2 regions of the Pseudomonas sp. EA_35y_Pfl2_R5 genome follow, and region 2 is predicted to be linked to the other one. Evidence: predicted binding sites of a transcription regulator. Region 2 holds the regulator's gene; the other holds the start of a gene.
What was found. Region 2 encodes LexA, which represses DNA repair genes until DNA is damaged. Its sites were predicted from a motif close to CTGTNTNNNNANACAG; they were not measured.
Positions count from the first base shown of each region.

Region 1 (7,751 bases), on a different contig from region 2:
GCCGCATGCTTGAACGCTATCAGCAGCGTATTCAGCCCGTTCACTGTATCCAGGAGGCGGTTGGTCGGACCATGCAACACGCGATTGGGACATAGCCTTTTTTATCAGTAAATTTTACTGCGGGGTGCTTTCCAGGGGCTCTGGCGTCGGCACTGGCACGACTTTCACGTCGTCCACTTCGCGCTGAATCTGTTCAAGCAGTGAGCCTGGAGCGGGTTTCTCTTCTACCTGAGGGCGCTGTGTAGCTTGTGGCGTGGTAACGCCGCTGTCTTCGCCTAGGATAGCCTGATCGCGGCTGACGCCCGGCATAAAGTCGCCGGACAGACCGACCAGTTGGTCTTCGGTGTTGAAGTTAACGCTGACGCGTTCCTGCAGACGTTGACCACCGCCTGGCTGGATGCTGTAGAGGTAATCCCAACGATTGGCGTGGAAGGTGTCGGTGAGCAGGGGGTTGCCCATGATAAACCGCACTTGCTTGCGGGTCATTCCCGGCCGCAACTGGTCTATCATGTCCTGCGTGACGACATTGCCCTGTTGGATGTCGATTTTATAAACCCCGGGGAATGAACAACCGGCGAGTGCGAGTAGCCCCGTAAGGGTGAGGCTGGTCAGCAGGAGTTTGGTTTTTTGCATCGGTGGGCGACTTCCACTATCTTGGCTGGGCAATATAACCCCGGATCATACCCGCAATAAAGGAAGCTGCGAAGCCGCTTCCGTGAGAAAGCAGACCATGGTTGAAAATAGCGAACTACGCAAGGCTGGCCTGAAAGTGACCCTGCCACGGGTCAAGATACTGCAAATGCTCGACCACGCCGGTCAGCGTCACATGAGCGCTGAAGATGTCTACAAGGCGCTGATGGAGGCGGGTGACGATGTAGGTTTGGCGACTGTGTACCGCGTACTGACCCAGTTTGAAGCAGCAGGTCTGGTGGTTCGTCATAACTTCGATGGCGGTCATGCGGTCTTCGAGTTGGCGGACAGCGGCCATCACGACCATATGGTCTGTGTCGATTCCGGTGACGTGATCGAGTTCTTCGACGCCGAGATCGAAAAACGTCAGAAAGAAATCGTCAAAGAGCACGGTTTCGAGCTGGTCGATCACAATCTTGTGCTGTATGTGCGCAAGAAAACCTGATTGATGCAGGCATAACAAAGGCGACCCTAGGGTCGCCTTTGTGCTTTCTAGGGCCTGCGCAATCAGGCCTGAGCGCTGCCCACCATCTGCCGGGCATGGGCCAGGGATTCTTCGGTGAGATCCACGCCGCCGAGCATGCGGGCGATTTCCTCGACCCGCTGCGCTGGGCTTAGTTTGCTCACCGCGGTGCGGGTGGCATCGCTTTCACGCACCTTGTGCACGAACAGGTGCTGATGTCCTTGCGCGGCAACTTGCGGCAGGTGGGTGACGGTGAGTACCTGGCCGCGTTCACCGAGGCGGCGCAGTAGCTGGCCGACCACTTCGGCGGTGGGGCCGCCGATGCCAACGTCGACTTCATCGAATACCAGGGTTGGCACCCGCGAGGTTTGCGCGGTGATCACCTGAATCGCCAGGCTGATGCGCGACAGTTCGCCACCCGAGGCGACCTTGGTCAGGGCTTTCAGCGGTTGGCCAGGGTTGGCGCTAACCAGAAATTCCAGCTGTTCCAGGCCGTTGGGGTGCGGTTCGCTGTTGCTGTTGGCGCTCAGCTTGATGTTGAAACGCCCGCCGGGCATGCCCAGAGTTTGCATTTCCTGCTCGACTGCGCTGGCCAGCTGACTGGCGGCGTTGTTGCGCAGGGTGCTGAGCTCCGCCGCTTTTTCCTGATAATGCCGCTCGAAGGCGGCCAGCTCGTCGCTCAGGCGTTCGGCGACCTGGTCGTCGGCATTGAGGCTTTCCAGCTCTTCGAACAACTGTTGCTGCATGACGCTCAGCTCTGTTGGCTGGATGCGGTGTTTGCGCGCCAGGGTGTAGATCGCGTCCAGGCGCTCTTCCATCTGTCGCAGGCGCTCAGGGTCGGCGTCGAAATGATCGAGAAAACGGTTCAGCTCGCCGACGGCTTCTTCTACCTGAATCTGCGCGCTGGCCAGCAGGTTGGTGGCTTCGCTTAGTGCGCCGGGTTGGCCCTGGAAGGCGCTGAGGCGATTAAGACTGCTGGTCAGGGCGGACAGCACGTTGCCAGCGTCATTCTCGCTACATTGCTCGATTACCAGGCGGCAGGCGCTGAGAAGGCTTTCGGCGTTGGTCAGGTTCTTGTGTTCCTGCTCCAGGTTGTCCAGCTCGTCTTCGCCGAGGGCTAGGTTGTCGAGTTCTTCTAACTGGTAGCTAAGCAGTTGATGGCGCGCGCGCTGTTCGTCGCCGATGCTGGAAATCCGCTCCAGCTCGCTCTTGGTTTGTTTCCAGCGCTGCGCGGCGAGCTGCACCTGGCGCGCCAACTCTTGGCTGCCGGCGTATTCGTCGAGCAGGCGGCGGTGGGTGTCGGGCTTGAGCAGGGATTGGTGCTCATGCTGGCTGTGGATGTCGATCAGCAGTTCGCCCAGAGCCTTGAGGTCACCTAGCGGGCTAGGCGCGCCGTTGATATAGCCACGCGAGCGGCCTTCTGCAGTGATCACGCGACGGAGGATGCACGGGCCGTCATTGTCTAGATCACGTTCGGCCAACCAGGCGCGGGCTTCGGGAATATCGTGCAGGTCGAAGCTGGCGAGGATGTCCGCCTTGTCCGCGCCTGGGCGTACCACGCCGCTGTCGGCGCGATCACCCAGGGTCAGGCCGAGGGCGTCGAGCATGATCGACTTGCCGGCGCCGGTTTCGCCGCTGATTACGCTCATGCCGGCGTCCAGCTCTAGATCAAGGTGTTCAACGATGGCGTAGTTGTGTACGGACAGGTGCACCAGCATGGCGAGGGCCTCCCAAGTTCATGTCTGGTTATTTATACAGTGTTTTTTTGTAGGCTGACAATCCGTCTGCTGTCCTTGAAACCACATTTTTTGACCCCATATAGCGGTCAGGCACGTGAGTTAAGGCTCGCGTCGGATTTTAAGAGGAGAGACGCATGGCTGACGAACAGACCCTGGATACGCAGAACCCCGATGTACAAACAACCGCCGAAGCGGTTGCGGGTGATGACCTGGTTGCCCGCGTGCAAGCGCTGGAAGAGCAACTGGCCACTGCGCAGGATCAGTCGCTGCGCATGGCTGCCGATCTGCAGAACGTGCGCCGCCGCGCCGAGCAGGATGTAGAAAAAGCGCACAAATTCGCTCTGGAGAAATTCGCCAACGATCTGTTGCCGGTGGTGGATAGCCTGGAGCGTGGCCTTGAACTGTCGAATCCGGATGATGAGGCGATCAAGTCCGTACGTGAGGGCATGGAGCTGACGCTCAAGCTGTTTGGCGACACCCTCAAGCGCCACCAGCTGGAAGCGATTGATCCGCATGGCGCGCCGTTCAATGCCGAGCACCATCAGGCGATGGCGATGCAGGAAAGCACCAACGTCGAGCCCAACAGCGTGCTCAAGGTGTTCCAGAAGGGCTACATACTCAATGGTCGTCTGCTGCGCCCCGCCATGGTGGTGGTCAGCAAGGCTCCGGTGGACGCGCCGCCATCGATCGATGAGCAGGCTTGAAATTCGCCGAGCTGCCCCCATTAAACAGTCAAGCGTTTTAGTGCTACCGCCGCTGACAACGATCAGCGGCGGGATTATCAAAGTTTCGGGAGAGTAAAGATGGGCAAAATTATTGGTATCGACCTGGGGACCACCAACTCGTGCGTCTCGGTTCTGGAAAATGGTGTCGCTAAAGTTATTGAGAACGCCGAAGGCGCGCGTACTACGCCGTCGATCATTGCCTACGCAAATGATGGCGAGATCCTGGTTGGCCAGTCGGCCAAGCGTCAGGCAGTGACCAATCCGCACAACACCCTGTATGCGGTGAAGCGTCTGATCGGTCGTCGTTTTGACGAAGAAGTCGTGCAGAAAGACATCCAGATGGTGCCTTACAAGATTTCCAAGGCAGATAACGGTGATGCTTGGGTTGAGGTGAACGGCCAGAAAATGTCGCCGCCACAAATCTCGGCTGAAATCTTGAAAAAGATGAAGAAAACCGCTGAGGACTACCTCGGTGAAGCGGTGACCGAAGCGGTGATTACCGTACCGGCCTACTTCAACGACAGCCAGCGTCAGGCCACCAAAGACGCCGGCCGTATCGCCGGTCTGGACGTCAAGCGCATCATCAACGAGCCGACCGCAGCTGCGCTGGCTTACGGTATGGACAAGGCCAAGGGCGATCACACCGTGATCGTATATGACCTGGGTGGCGGTACCTTCGACGTTTCCGTAATCGAGATTGCCGAAGTCGATGGCGAGCACCAGTTCGAGGTGTTGGCCACTAACGGTGACACCTTCCTCGGCGGTGAAGATTTCGATATTCGTCTGATCGACTATCTCGTTGACGAGTTCAAGAAAGAAAGCGGCATTAACCTTAAAGGTGACCCGCTGGCCATGCAGCGCCTGAAAGAAGCCGCTGAAAAAGCCAAAATCGAACTGTCTTCGAGCAATTCGACCGATGTGAACCTGCCGTACATCACTGCAGACGCCAGCGGCCCTAAGCATTTGAACGTAAAAATCTCCCGCGCCAAGCTTGAAGCGTTGGTAGAGGACTTGGTTCAGCGCACTATCGAGCCTTGCCGTATTGCGCTGAAAGACTCCGGTATCGACGTTGGCGCGATCAACGACGTGATCCTGGTCGGTGGTCAGACCCGCATGCCGTTGGTGCAGAAGCTGGTCACTGAGTTCTTCGGTAAAGAAGCTCGTAAAGACGTTAACCCGGACGAAGCTGTGGCCATGGGCGCTGCTATCCAGGGTGCGGTACTGTCGGGTGATGTGAAAGACGTGCTGCTGCTCGACGTTAGCCCGCTGACCCTGGGTATCGAAACCATGGGCGGCGTGATGACTGCGTTGATCGAAAAGAACACCACGATTCCAACCAAGAAATCGCAAGTGTTTTCGACTGCCGACGACAACCAGGGCGCTGTGACTATTCACGTACTGCAGGGCGAGCGTAAGCAAGCCAGTGGTAACAAGTCGCTGGGTAAATTCGATCTGGCTGAGATTCCGCCAGCACCGCGTGGCGTGCCGCAGATCGAAGTGACTTTTGATATCGACGCTAACGGCATTCTGCATGTTGGCGCGAAAGACAAAGCCACTGGCAAGACTCAGTCCATCGTGATCAAGGCCAACTCCGGTCTGTCTGAAGAAGAAATTCAGCAGATGGTCCGTGACGCCGAAGTCAACGCTGAGGAAGATCGCAAGTTCGAAGAGCTGGCGACCGCACGCAACCAAGGGGATCAACTGGTGCACGCCACCCGTAAGATGATCACCGAAGCTGGCGACAAGGCTACCGCTGACGAGAAGACTGCTATCGAGGCTGCGCTAAGTGCACTGGAAGTAGCAGTGAAGGGCGACGACAAGGCTGAAATCGAAGCCAAGATGACCGCGCTGTCCGAAGTGACCGCACCACTTGCGCAGAAGATGTACGCCGAGCAGGCGCAGCCAGGTGCTGCCGAGCAAGGCGCAGAGCAAGCTCAGGACGCAGGCGATGATGTGGTCGATGCTGAGTTTGAAGAGGTCAAGGACAACAAGTAAGCGCGAGCTTATGCCGTTCTGGTCGGGTGTGACGCAAGTTGCGCCCGGCATGATTCGTCGCGCGGGAGCTTGCTCCCGCGTTGGCGTGTCTGGAGTAGACGATTTTAAGGTGTTGAAGACTTATGGCTAAACGTGACTTTTACGAGGTGCTCGGTGTCGAGCGCGGTGCCAGTGAAGCGGAGCTGAAAAAAGCTTACCGCCGCCTGGCCATGAAGCATCACCCGGATCGCAATCCTGACGATAAAGCCTCGGAAGAGAAGTTCAAGGAAGCCAACGAGGCCTATGAAGTGTTGTCCGACGCGGGCAAGCGCTCGGCGTACGATCAGTACGGGCATGCCGGTGTTGATCCGCAGATGGGTGGCGGTCCTGGCGGCGCCAACTTCTCCGATATCTTCGGTGATGTATTCAGTGATTTCTTCGGTGGCGGTGGTCGCGGCGGTCAGCGGGGCGGCGCACAGCGCGGCAGCGATCTGCGTTACACCCTGGAGCTGGATCTGGAAGAGGCGGTGCGTGGCACTACGGTAACCATTCGCGTACCGACCCTGGTCAATTGCAAGCCTTGCGATGGCTCAGGCGCGAAGAAGGGCACTACGCCGGTGACCTGTACCACCTGTGGCGGTATTGGCCAGGTGCGTATGCAGCAAGGCTTCTTTTCGGTGCAGCAGACCTGTCCGCGCTGCCACGGCAGCGGCAAGATGATCACCGATCCTTGCGGCTCCTGCCATGGCCATGGCCGGGTAGAAGAACACAAAACCCTGTCGGTGAAAGTCCCGGCTGGTGTCGATACCGGCGATCGCATTCGTCTGTCCGGCGAAGGCGAGGCGGGTGCCATGGGTGGCCCGGCTGGCGATCTGTATGTGGTAGTGAATGTGCGTGAGCACGCGATCTTCCAGCGCGACGGCAAGCACCTGTACTGCGAAGTGCCGATCAGCTTTGCCGATGCGGCCCTGGGTGGTGAGCTGGAAGTGCCGACTCTGGATGGTCGGGTCAAGCTGAAGATCCCGGAAGGCACGCAGACCGGCAAGATGTTCCGCCTGCGTGGCAAGGGCGTGGCCCCGGTGCGTGGCGGCGGTGCAGGCGACCTGATGTGCAAGGTGGCGGTGGAAACCCCGGTCAACCTGGGCAGGCGTCAGCGCGAGCTGTTGGACGAGTTTCGCAAGACCTTGGAGGGCGATAGCTCACATTCGCCGAAAGCCAATGGTTGGTTCGAGGGCGTTAAACGTTTCTTTGGCGATTTGTAAACCCCGCAGACAGGCTGCGCTGGTCGCTGAGCGGCGGTTGCAGCCTGGGACAACAGCTTGGAGCTGATAGCTATGCAACGTATTGCTGTGATGGGTGCCGCCGGGCGCATGGGTAAGACTCTGATCGAAGCCGTGCAGCTGGTCGATGGCGCAAGCCTGAGCGCGGCGATTGATCGTGCCGACAGCAGCCTGGTTGGCGCGGATGTCGGTGAGCTGGTGGCGCAGGGCAAGATTGGCGTCAATCTGTCCGGCGATCTGACTGCGGTGCTCGATCAATTTGATGTGCTGATCGACTTCACTCACCCGTCGGTCACCCTGAAAAACCTGGAAATCTGCCGCCAGGCCGGCAAGGCCATGGTGATCGGCACTACCGGGTTTTCGCCGGAAGAAAAGCAGCTGCTGGCTGAGGCCGGCAAACAGATTTCCATTGTGTTTGCCGCTAACTTCAGCGTCGGTGTCAATCTCTGCCTGAAATTACTCGACACCGCGGCGCGGGTGCTCGGTGATGATGTGGATATCGAGATCATCGAAGCCCACCACCGCCACAAGGTCGATGCGCCGTCCGGCACCGCCCTACGTATGGGGGAGGTAGTGGCTAATGCCCTGGGGCGCGATCTGCAGAAAGTCGCGGTGTATGGTCGTGAAGGTCAGACCGGTGCGCGCGAGCGCGAAACCATCGGTTTTGCCACGGTGCGCGCTGGTGATGTGGTCGGTGATCACACCGTGCTGTTTGCTGCCGATGGCGAGCGCGTGGAAATCACCCACAAGGCATCCAGTCGTATGACCTTCGCCAAAGGCGCTGTGCGCGCTGCGTTGTGGCTGCGCCAGCGTCAGCCAGGCCTGTACGACATGCAGGACGTTCTGGGTCTCAACTGAGACATTCTGTCGCAGGAATGCC
Region 1 is NZ_CAXAOW010000015.1:23-7,773, forward strand. It holds partial or broken gene AACX99_RS18895 (IS1595 family transposase) at 1-95, shown strand, start outside; gene AACX99_RS18900 (outer membrane protein assembly factor BamE) at 115-633, opposite strand; gene fur (ferric iron uptake transcriptional regulator) at 731-1,135, shown strand; gene recN (DNA repair protein RecN) at 1,198-2,871, opposite strand; gene grpE (nucleotide exchange factor GrpE) at 3,027-3,596, shown strand; gene dnaK (molecular chaperone DnaK) at 3,696-5,612, shown strand; gene dnaJ (molecular chaperone DnaJ) at 5,735-6,853, shown strand; gene dapB (4-hydroxy-tetrahydrodipicolinate reductase) at 6,926-7,729, shown strand.
Region 1: recN (DNA repair protein RecN) is a predicted target of LexA. The motif match lies at 2,896-2,911, and genes of this name have one in related genera.

Region 2 (7,751 bases):
AACCGGTATCGACGTGCCGAGCGCCAACACCATCATCATTGAGCGCGCTGACAAGTTCGGCCTGGCTCAGCTGCATCAGCTGCGCGGGCGCGTCGGCCGCAGCCACCACCAGGCCTACGCCTACCTGCTGACCCCGCCGCGTAAACAGATGACCGACGACGCGCAAAAGCGCCTGGAAGCCATCTCCGGCGCCCAGGACCTCGGCGCCGGCTTTCTGCTGGCCACCCATGACTTGGAAATCCGCGGTGCCGGCGAGCTGCTCGGCGACGGCCAGAGCGGGCAGATACAGGCGGTGGGCTTCACCCTCTATATGGAAATGCTCGAGCGCGCGGTTAAATCGATCCGCAAGGGCGAGCAGCCCAACCTTGACCAACCACTGGGCGGTGGCCCGGAGATCAACCTGCGCGTACCGGCGCTGATCCCCGAGGACTACCTGCCCGACGTGCATACGCGCCTGATTCTCTACAAGCGCATCGCTAACGCTGCCGACGAGGATGGCCTGAAAGAACTGCAAGTGGAGATGATCGACCGCTTCGGCTTGCTGCCGGATCCGACCAAGAACCTGGTGCGCATCACCTTGCTGAAATTGCAGGCGGAAAAGCTCGGAATCAAGAAGGTCGATGCAGGTCCACAAGGCGGGCGTATCGAGTTCGCCGCCGATACCTGCGTCGATCCGCTAACCCTGATCAAACTGATCCAGAGCGCGCCAAACCGCTACAAGTTCGAAGGCGCGACAATGTTTAAAATCCAGGTGCCCATGGAGCGCCCGGAAGAACGCTTCAATACCTTGGAGGCGCTGTTCGAGCGCCTGTCTCCCGCTACCTAAAGGACTGACCCATGCGCGCATTCCGCACCCTGGCCCTGCTGCCGCTTCTCCTGCTGGGCCTGCTCAGCAGCACTACCGCCCTGGCTGAAAGCCTGTATCAGGTTGAAGTCATCGTATTCCGCCAAGCCGCCACGCCGATTTCCGCCGGCCAACTACCACCCGACAACTGGGCGCAGAATGCGCTGCCGGTGGATGGCAGCAACAGCCGCAGCACCGCACTAAATGCCGAAGCCGGCAAGCTCAGCCCCTCCAATGGTTATCAGGTATTGCTGCACAAAGCCTGGTCCCAGAGCCTGGGCGAGTCGAGCAGCCGCGTCGCCATCAGCACCGGCGATGAGCAGTTCGGTCACTACCCAGTCGAAGGCACAATCAGCCTTAAAGCCGGCCGCGTGATCGAGCTAGACAGCGACATCTGGGTCAACCAGCTCGACGCCAGCGGCATCCTCACCGACAGTGAGCGCATCAAACAGAGCAGCCGCCTGAAAAGCGGCGAGCTGACCTTTGTCGATAATGGCAGCCTGGGCATGCTGATTCGCGTCAGACCGCTGTAGAACCTACTTACGATCAGCTGCGCGTCGGCCCTACTGCGTTAAAAACAGGCTCGCAAAGCCACTTGTGACTAACGCGCTTCAGCGCGACCCGAAGGGCGAGTGAAACGAGTAATGCTCATTTACATCAGTAAACTCGTGTGCGAGCCCAGCCCGCTTCCTCGCCGCTTTGACCAACCATCGGCTGTTACTACGTAGCGCCTTGCATGGCTCTAGCTCGCAAAATCGTAACTAGCTTCTAAGAACTTAAAAAAGGGCCGCATTGCGCGGCCTTTTTTATTGCAGCACAGCCCAGTCAGCTGGCCAGCACCCGCGCCAATACGGCCTTGACCGTACCCATACCCTCTTCCAGAGCACGTTCGATTTCCGCCATGGTGATCAGCGCACGGGACTTGCCAGCGGCCGGGTTTACCACCAACGCCAGGCAGGCATAGGGCAAAGCCAGTTCACGGGCCAGCACGGCTTCCGGCATACCGGTCATGCCGACGATATCGCAGCCATCACGCTCCATCCGCGCGATCTCAGCAACGGTTTCCAACCGCGGCCCCTGGGTGCAACCGTAAAGACCGTGGCTGCTAAACGCGCAGTGTTCGGCAGTCAGGGCGTTAGCCAGCTTGGTGCGCAACCCTGCGTCATAGGGGTGGCTGAAATCGACGTGAGTGACATGCTCCAGCTCCCCCTCGAAATAGGTGTGCTCGCGCCCCGAGGTGTAATCGATGATCTGGTGCGGAAGGCAGAAATGCCCGGTACCCATGGCCGGGTGAATACCACCCACCGAGTTGACCGCGATAATCGCCTTGGCGCCAGCCTCACGCAGCGCCCAGAGGTTGGCGCGGTAGTTGACCTGATGCGGCGGAATGCGATGCGGGTGCCCGTGGCGAGCGAGGAACAGCACCTCACGACCGGCATAGTCACCTTTGAGCACCGCCGCAGAGGGCGCACCATAGGGCGTATCGATATGCAGCGCCGCCTTGATGGTCAGCCCGTCCAACTTGGTCAGACCGGTGCCACCGATAATCGCGTAAACCGTCATCCATTACTCCTTAGTCGATTAATTGCGCATCGCGCAGGCTGCCAAGTGCCGCCAGCCAACGCGGACTCTGCCGATACTCAATGCCAGGGAAGGCCTGCCGGCGCATCCGCGCCAGACCTTGTGGCGGTTCCACCTTGAGGCGCTGCAAGGCGCTCAAGGCCAGCTCAGCTGATGCTCGGTCATTACATACCAGGCCCATATCACAACCTGCCGCCAACGCCGCCTCGATACGGCAAGCCGCATCACCGACCACATGGGCGCCGGCCATGGACAAATCGTCGCTGAAAATAACCCCATCAAAGGCCAGCTCGCCGCGAAGGATGTCTTGCAACCAACGCCGGGAAAAGCCAGCAGGCTGGTTATCCACCTGAGGGTAGATCACATGAGCAGGCATCACCGCAGCCAACTGCCGACGCAATTGTGCAAAAGGCTGTATATCGACTGCACGAATCTGTTCCAGGCTGCGCTCATCCACAGGGATGGCCACATGGGAATCCGCCTCGGCCCAGCCGTGGCCAGGGAAATGCTTGCCGGTGGCAGCCATACCCGCAGCGTTCATCCCGCGGATAAATGCGCCAGCCAGTAAGGTGGCGCGCTGCGCATCACCTTCAAAAGAACGACTGCCAACTACAGCACTACGCTGATGATCGAGATCCAGCACCGGGGCAAAGCTCAGGTCCAAGCCTGCTGCCAGCACTTCGGTTGCCATGACCCAGCCGCACTGCTCGGCCAGATGCTCGGCATTGGCGTTATCGGCCAACGCGCGCATCGCCGGCAAGCGCACAAAGCCCTGACGCAGACGCTGCACGCGCCCGCCTTCTTGATCCACCGCCAGCAGCAAATCAGGCCGCACTGCACGAATGGCCGCAGACAGCTCGCGCACCTGGCGCGGGTCTTCAATATTGCGCGCGAACAGAATCAATCCGGCCACCTGCGGCTGTCGTAGCAGCTGGCGATCCTCAGCGGTCAGCCAGGTGCCTGCGATATCCAGCATCAATGAACCTTGCATGCGTGTACTCACAACTCTTCCTTAATTAAGAGACGCTACCGCCCACTCGGGGCAGGCGGCCTCGTCAATCTGTACCGCACAGTGAAGCGGAACGCGCGCATACAGCTCCAACAGATCACTGTTGCGCAGACGCACGCAGCCATGCGACAGCGCCACGCCCATGGGCTCGCTGTCCGGCGTACCGTGTATGTAGATATAGCGGGCAAAGGTATCGACAGCGCCCAGACGATTGCGCCCAGGCTCACGACCACTCAACCAGAGAATGCGCGTGAGAATCCAGTCGCGCCCGGGAAATTGAGCATGCAACTCGGGCGACCAGACCTCGCCCGTCCAGCGCCGACCACGCAGCACAGCGGCATTTGGCAAGCCCTCGCCAATCTTCGCCCGCACCTGGTGCAAGCCACGCGGTGTGCAGCCAGAACCATTGCGCTCACCGGCGCCATTGAGCGCGGTAGACACACTCAGGCGCAGCAGCAGCTGCCCGTTGGCAAAGCCATACAGGCACTGATCAGCGAGGGAAATATGTAGAAAATCGAGAGCAACCATGGGCGGCTAGCTTAGCGGATAGCATCCGCCAAGCCCACCTACCGAGGTCAAACTTTGCTGAGCGCAGCGGGAGTTTTGGTACGCGGTTTGAGTTGAGCGCTGGCCAGAGCTTCATCGGTCAAACCGGTTTCCGAACGCATGCCGGCAGCCAGGAATGGCACCATCAGGCGCATCACCTGCTCAATCGAGGTGTTAACGCCGAAATCGGTTTCCGACATGGCCCGCAGGGCCTTGATCCCGGACATGCTGAACGCCGCGGCGCCGAGCATAAAATGCACGCGCCAGAACAGTTCCAGCGGAGGAATGCGCGGAGCGGCTTCATGCACCAGCTGCATGTAACGGCGGAACACCTTGCCGTACACCTCTTCGAGGTACTTACGCAGGTGTCCCTGACTCTGGCTGAAGGCCAAGCCCAGCAAACGCATAAAGATTGAGAGGTCGTTGCCGCTGCGCGGCTTTACTGCCAGCGCCTGCTCGACCAGCAATTCCAGCAGCTCTTCGAGGCTGACCTTGGTTTCCGGCTTGGCCTGACGGCGATCCAGCTCACGCTCCAGGCTTACGCAGAAAGGCCCGAGAAAGCGCGAGAACACTGCCTGAATCAGGGCCTTCTTCGAGCCGAAATGATAATTCACCGCAGCCAGGTTTACCCCTGCCTTACTGGTGATCAAACGCAGAGAAGTTTCTGCGAAACCTTTCTCCGCAAAAAGCTGCTCTGCCGCATCGAGAATGCGTTCAACGGTTTCCGACTGGGCCATGACTCTTTTCATCTGAACAAACACTTGTTTGAAACATACGTTTCAGCCGCCCGCCTTGTCAAGCCGGGCAAACCATCTTGTGGCCGGGTGGTCACAGACATCCGCTAAAGGTACGAGCTAACCCTAGCTAGACGCCCCATGAGATGCCCGAGTAACAGTGCGCTGCAACAGACGGGGGTAAAGATCAATTGAGTAGAGATCAGAACACAAGGATTGCCAACCGCTGATCACTGTATATAATCCCAGTCACTGTACAAAAAAACAGAGCCGACCATGCTAAAACTGACGCCGCGCCAAGCTGAAATACTCGCCTTCATCAAGGAGTGCCTTGAAGACAACGGCTACCCGCCTACCCGCGCGGAAATCGCCTTGAAACTGGGTTTCAAATCCCCCAACGCAGCGGAAGAGCACCTAAAGGCCCTGGCCCGCAAGGGTGCTATCGAAATGACGCCTGGCGCTTCACGCGGCATCCGCATTCCAGGCGTCGAGCCCAACACCGAGGAAGAGGAAGGCTTGCCGGTGATTGGCCGCGTCGCTGCAGGTGCGCCGATTCTGGCGCAGCAGCATGTCGAAGAGTCCTGCAAGATCAATCCAGACTTCTTCCACCCCAAGGCCGACTATCTGCTGCGCGTACGCGGCATGAGCATGAAAGACATCGGCATCTTTGATGGCGACCTGCTGGCCGTACACACCACCCGCGAAGCCCGCAATGGGCAAGTTGTTGTGGCGCGCCTTGACGATGAAGTGACCGTCAAACGCTTTAAGCGCGAAGGCAACAAGGTCTGGCTGATTGCGGAAAACCCGGAATTCGCGCCGATCGAAGTAAACCTGGAAGAACAGGACCTGATTATTGAAGGCTTGAGCGTCGGCGTTATCCGCCGCTAGTGGAGGATTTATGCAGTTCCCGCAATCACTGAACCGTACACAACTGCCTTTGTTCGATGCATTTCTGGCATCGACGGTGACGCCATTACTTGCCGATAGCGCTGAACTGCCCTGGCAGGGTGATGAGACAGAGACATTCAGTGAACTGTCGCTGCGTGGTGCAGCCGGGCACTGCCTGAACCTTCTAGCGCCGATTCTACGTGAGCTTAGCGACAACCACGACGAACGCTGGCTGACCCTGATCGCACCACCATCGAGCCTGACCCAAACCTGGCTACGCGAGGCAGGCCTGAACCGCGAACGCATTCTGCTGCTGCACCCACGCGGCGCACAAAGCGCGCTGGAGTTGGCGCAACAAGCCTTGACGCTGGGCCGCAGTCACACCGTAGTCAGCTGGCTGCACCCACTTGAGCGCCAGGCACGGCAACAGCTTGAGCAAGCGGCCCGTCAGGGCAAGGCGCAAAGCCTGAATATCAGTCTGGGGTAATTGGCCGAAGGTCACGCACAAGGAATGTGCATGTTAGCCAGTAAAAACCTGATGCAAGAAACAGCTAACAAGGACAGAACGCTCTAGCTCAATACCCGGAAGGATTCTGCACTCAATGCAGAATCCGCGGCCCTTCTTCCTGCTGGAAATTATTTTCAGCCAAGCGCCCTGCCATCTGCACACCGACATTGAGCATGGCCTTGGCCACCTCAACATGCTGCCCCTGCAGGAAGGCCTTGGCATCGGCAGAGAAGTCCAGTACCACCAGTGACTCTTCATCCTCTGCACGACGCAGGGCGATGCGCCCGTCGGGCAATTCAACAATTTCCAAGAATGATGTAGGCATTGGCTTAGCTCTCCACGATAGGCCGACAGTGTAACAGCCGACCCGGGCTCACCCTAGTCCGCCGGTCCAATCAGCCTCTTACCATTCGCTCAGGGTTTGCCGAAAGCGCTGTGCCAGAGCCTTCAATTGCTGACGCCAGGCCTCAAGCGTGTCCTGCGCCAAAGGGGCGACTTCTTCATCCAGGCTGACCGCGGTGATCAACGGCGTAGCGGGATCGAGCTTGGCCTTCTTGCCAGCTTGCGGCGGCTGAAACAACTCGGCATATGCCTTGAGCAGTTGCGCGACCCAACTATCGGCTGACTGCGCCAACTCGACCAGCTCACCCAACTCCTGGCTTGGCGCAGCCTGCAACACCGCCTCAGTGAGAAAGCGCTCGACACGCGACGCGGCGCTGTCAGGCAAGCGGTAGTAGCCGCCGATTTCATGGCACAGGCCCAGCAGGGCACCGTACAGATGAAACAGCGCAGCCTCACGCTCTGCCTGGATCAACGCCAGGGCATTCAAGCTCTGGCCTTGCTCAGCCTTACGCCAAGACTCCAGCGCCAGACCGGCGTAGAAAATTTTCTGATTGGTACGGGTATAGAGCTCATTGGCCATTGCGGCACCCTCCGTAGCGGATCGAATAAGCATACGCGCGCCCGCAACAACAGGCGTGCACTTAGAGCCAGTTTACGACCTAGCGCGCTAGAGCCAGTCAAGATAAAAACAGCCGAGGAAGCGCAGTTTACTGGTTGTAAATGAGCATACCGAGGCTGTTTTTAATGCAGGATGGCCGACACGCAGCAGATCGTAAGCTGGTTCTTAGCTAGATCAGCTCTTGTCTTCCACTTTCCACTTGCCGCCATCAAAGAACGCGCGCCAACCCGTCGGCTTGCCGTCGACCTCGGTCTGCACGTACTGCTCCTTAGTCTTGCGGCTGTAGCGAATCACCGCTGCACGACCTTGCGGGTCTTTCTTCGGTGCGTCGCAGAGGAAGTGATACTTGGGGTCGATCTCATCGCGATGCGGAATCAGCTCCAACACCAGCGGTGCACGGGTTTCGCGGTTCTTCGGGAACTGGCTGGCGGCCAGGAAAAGACCCGAGGCACCATCGCGCAAGATGTAGGTATCGTTAACCTTCTCGCACTTGAGCTCCGGCATCTTCACCGGGTCCATTTTCGGCGGCGCCGCTTCACCGCTTTTCAGCAGTTTGCGGGTGTTCTTACACTCACTGTTGGTGCAACCGAAGAACTTGCCGAAACGGCCCGTCTTGAGCTGCATCTGGCTACCGCACTTATCGCACTCCAGGCTCGGACCCTCGTAGCCTTTGATACGGT
Region 2 is NZ_CAXAOW010000002.1:59,615-67,365, forward strand. It holds gene mfd (transcription-repair coupling factor) at 1-826, shown strand, start outside; gene AACX99_RS04210 (CsiV family protein) at 838-1,377, shown strand; gene AACX99_RS04215 (S-methyl-5'-thioinosine phosphorylase) at 1,670-2,407, opposite strand; gene nagZ (beta-N-acetylhexosaminidase) at 2,418-3,416, opposite strand; gene AACX99_RS04225 (L,D-transpeptidase) at 3,438-3,962, opposite strand; gene AACX99_RS04230 (TetR/AcrR family transcriptional regulator) at 4,010-4,717, opposite strand; gene lexA (transcriptional repressor LexA) at 4,991-5,602, shown strand; gene sulA (SOS-induced cell division inhibitor SulA) at 5,613-6,089, shown strand; gene AACX99_RS04245 (hypothetical protein) at 6,202-6,435, opposite strand; gene AACX99_RS04250 (DUF6586 family protein) at 6,514-7,032, opposite strand; gene topA (type I DNA topoisomerase) at 7,246-7,751, opposite strand, start outside.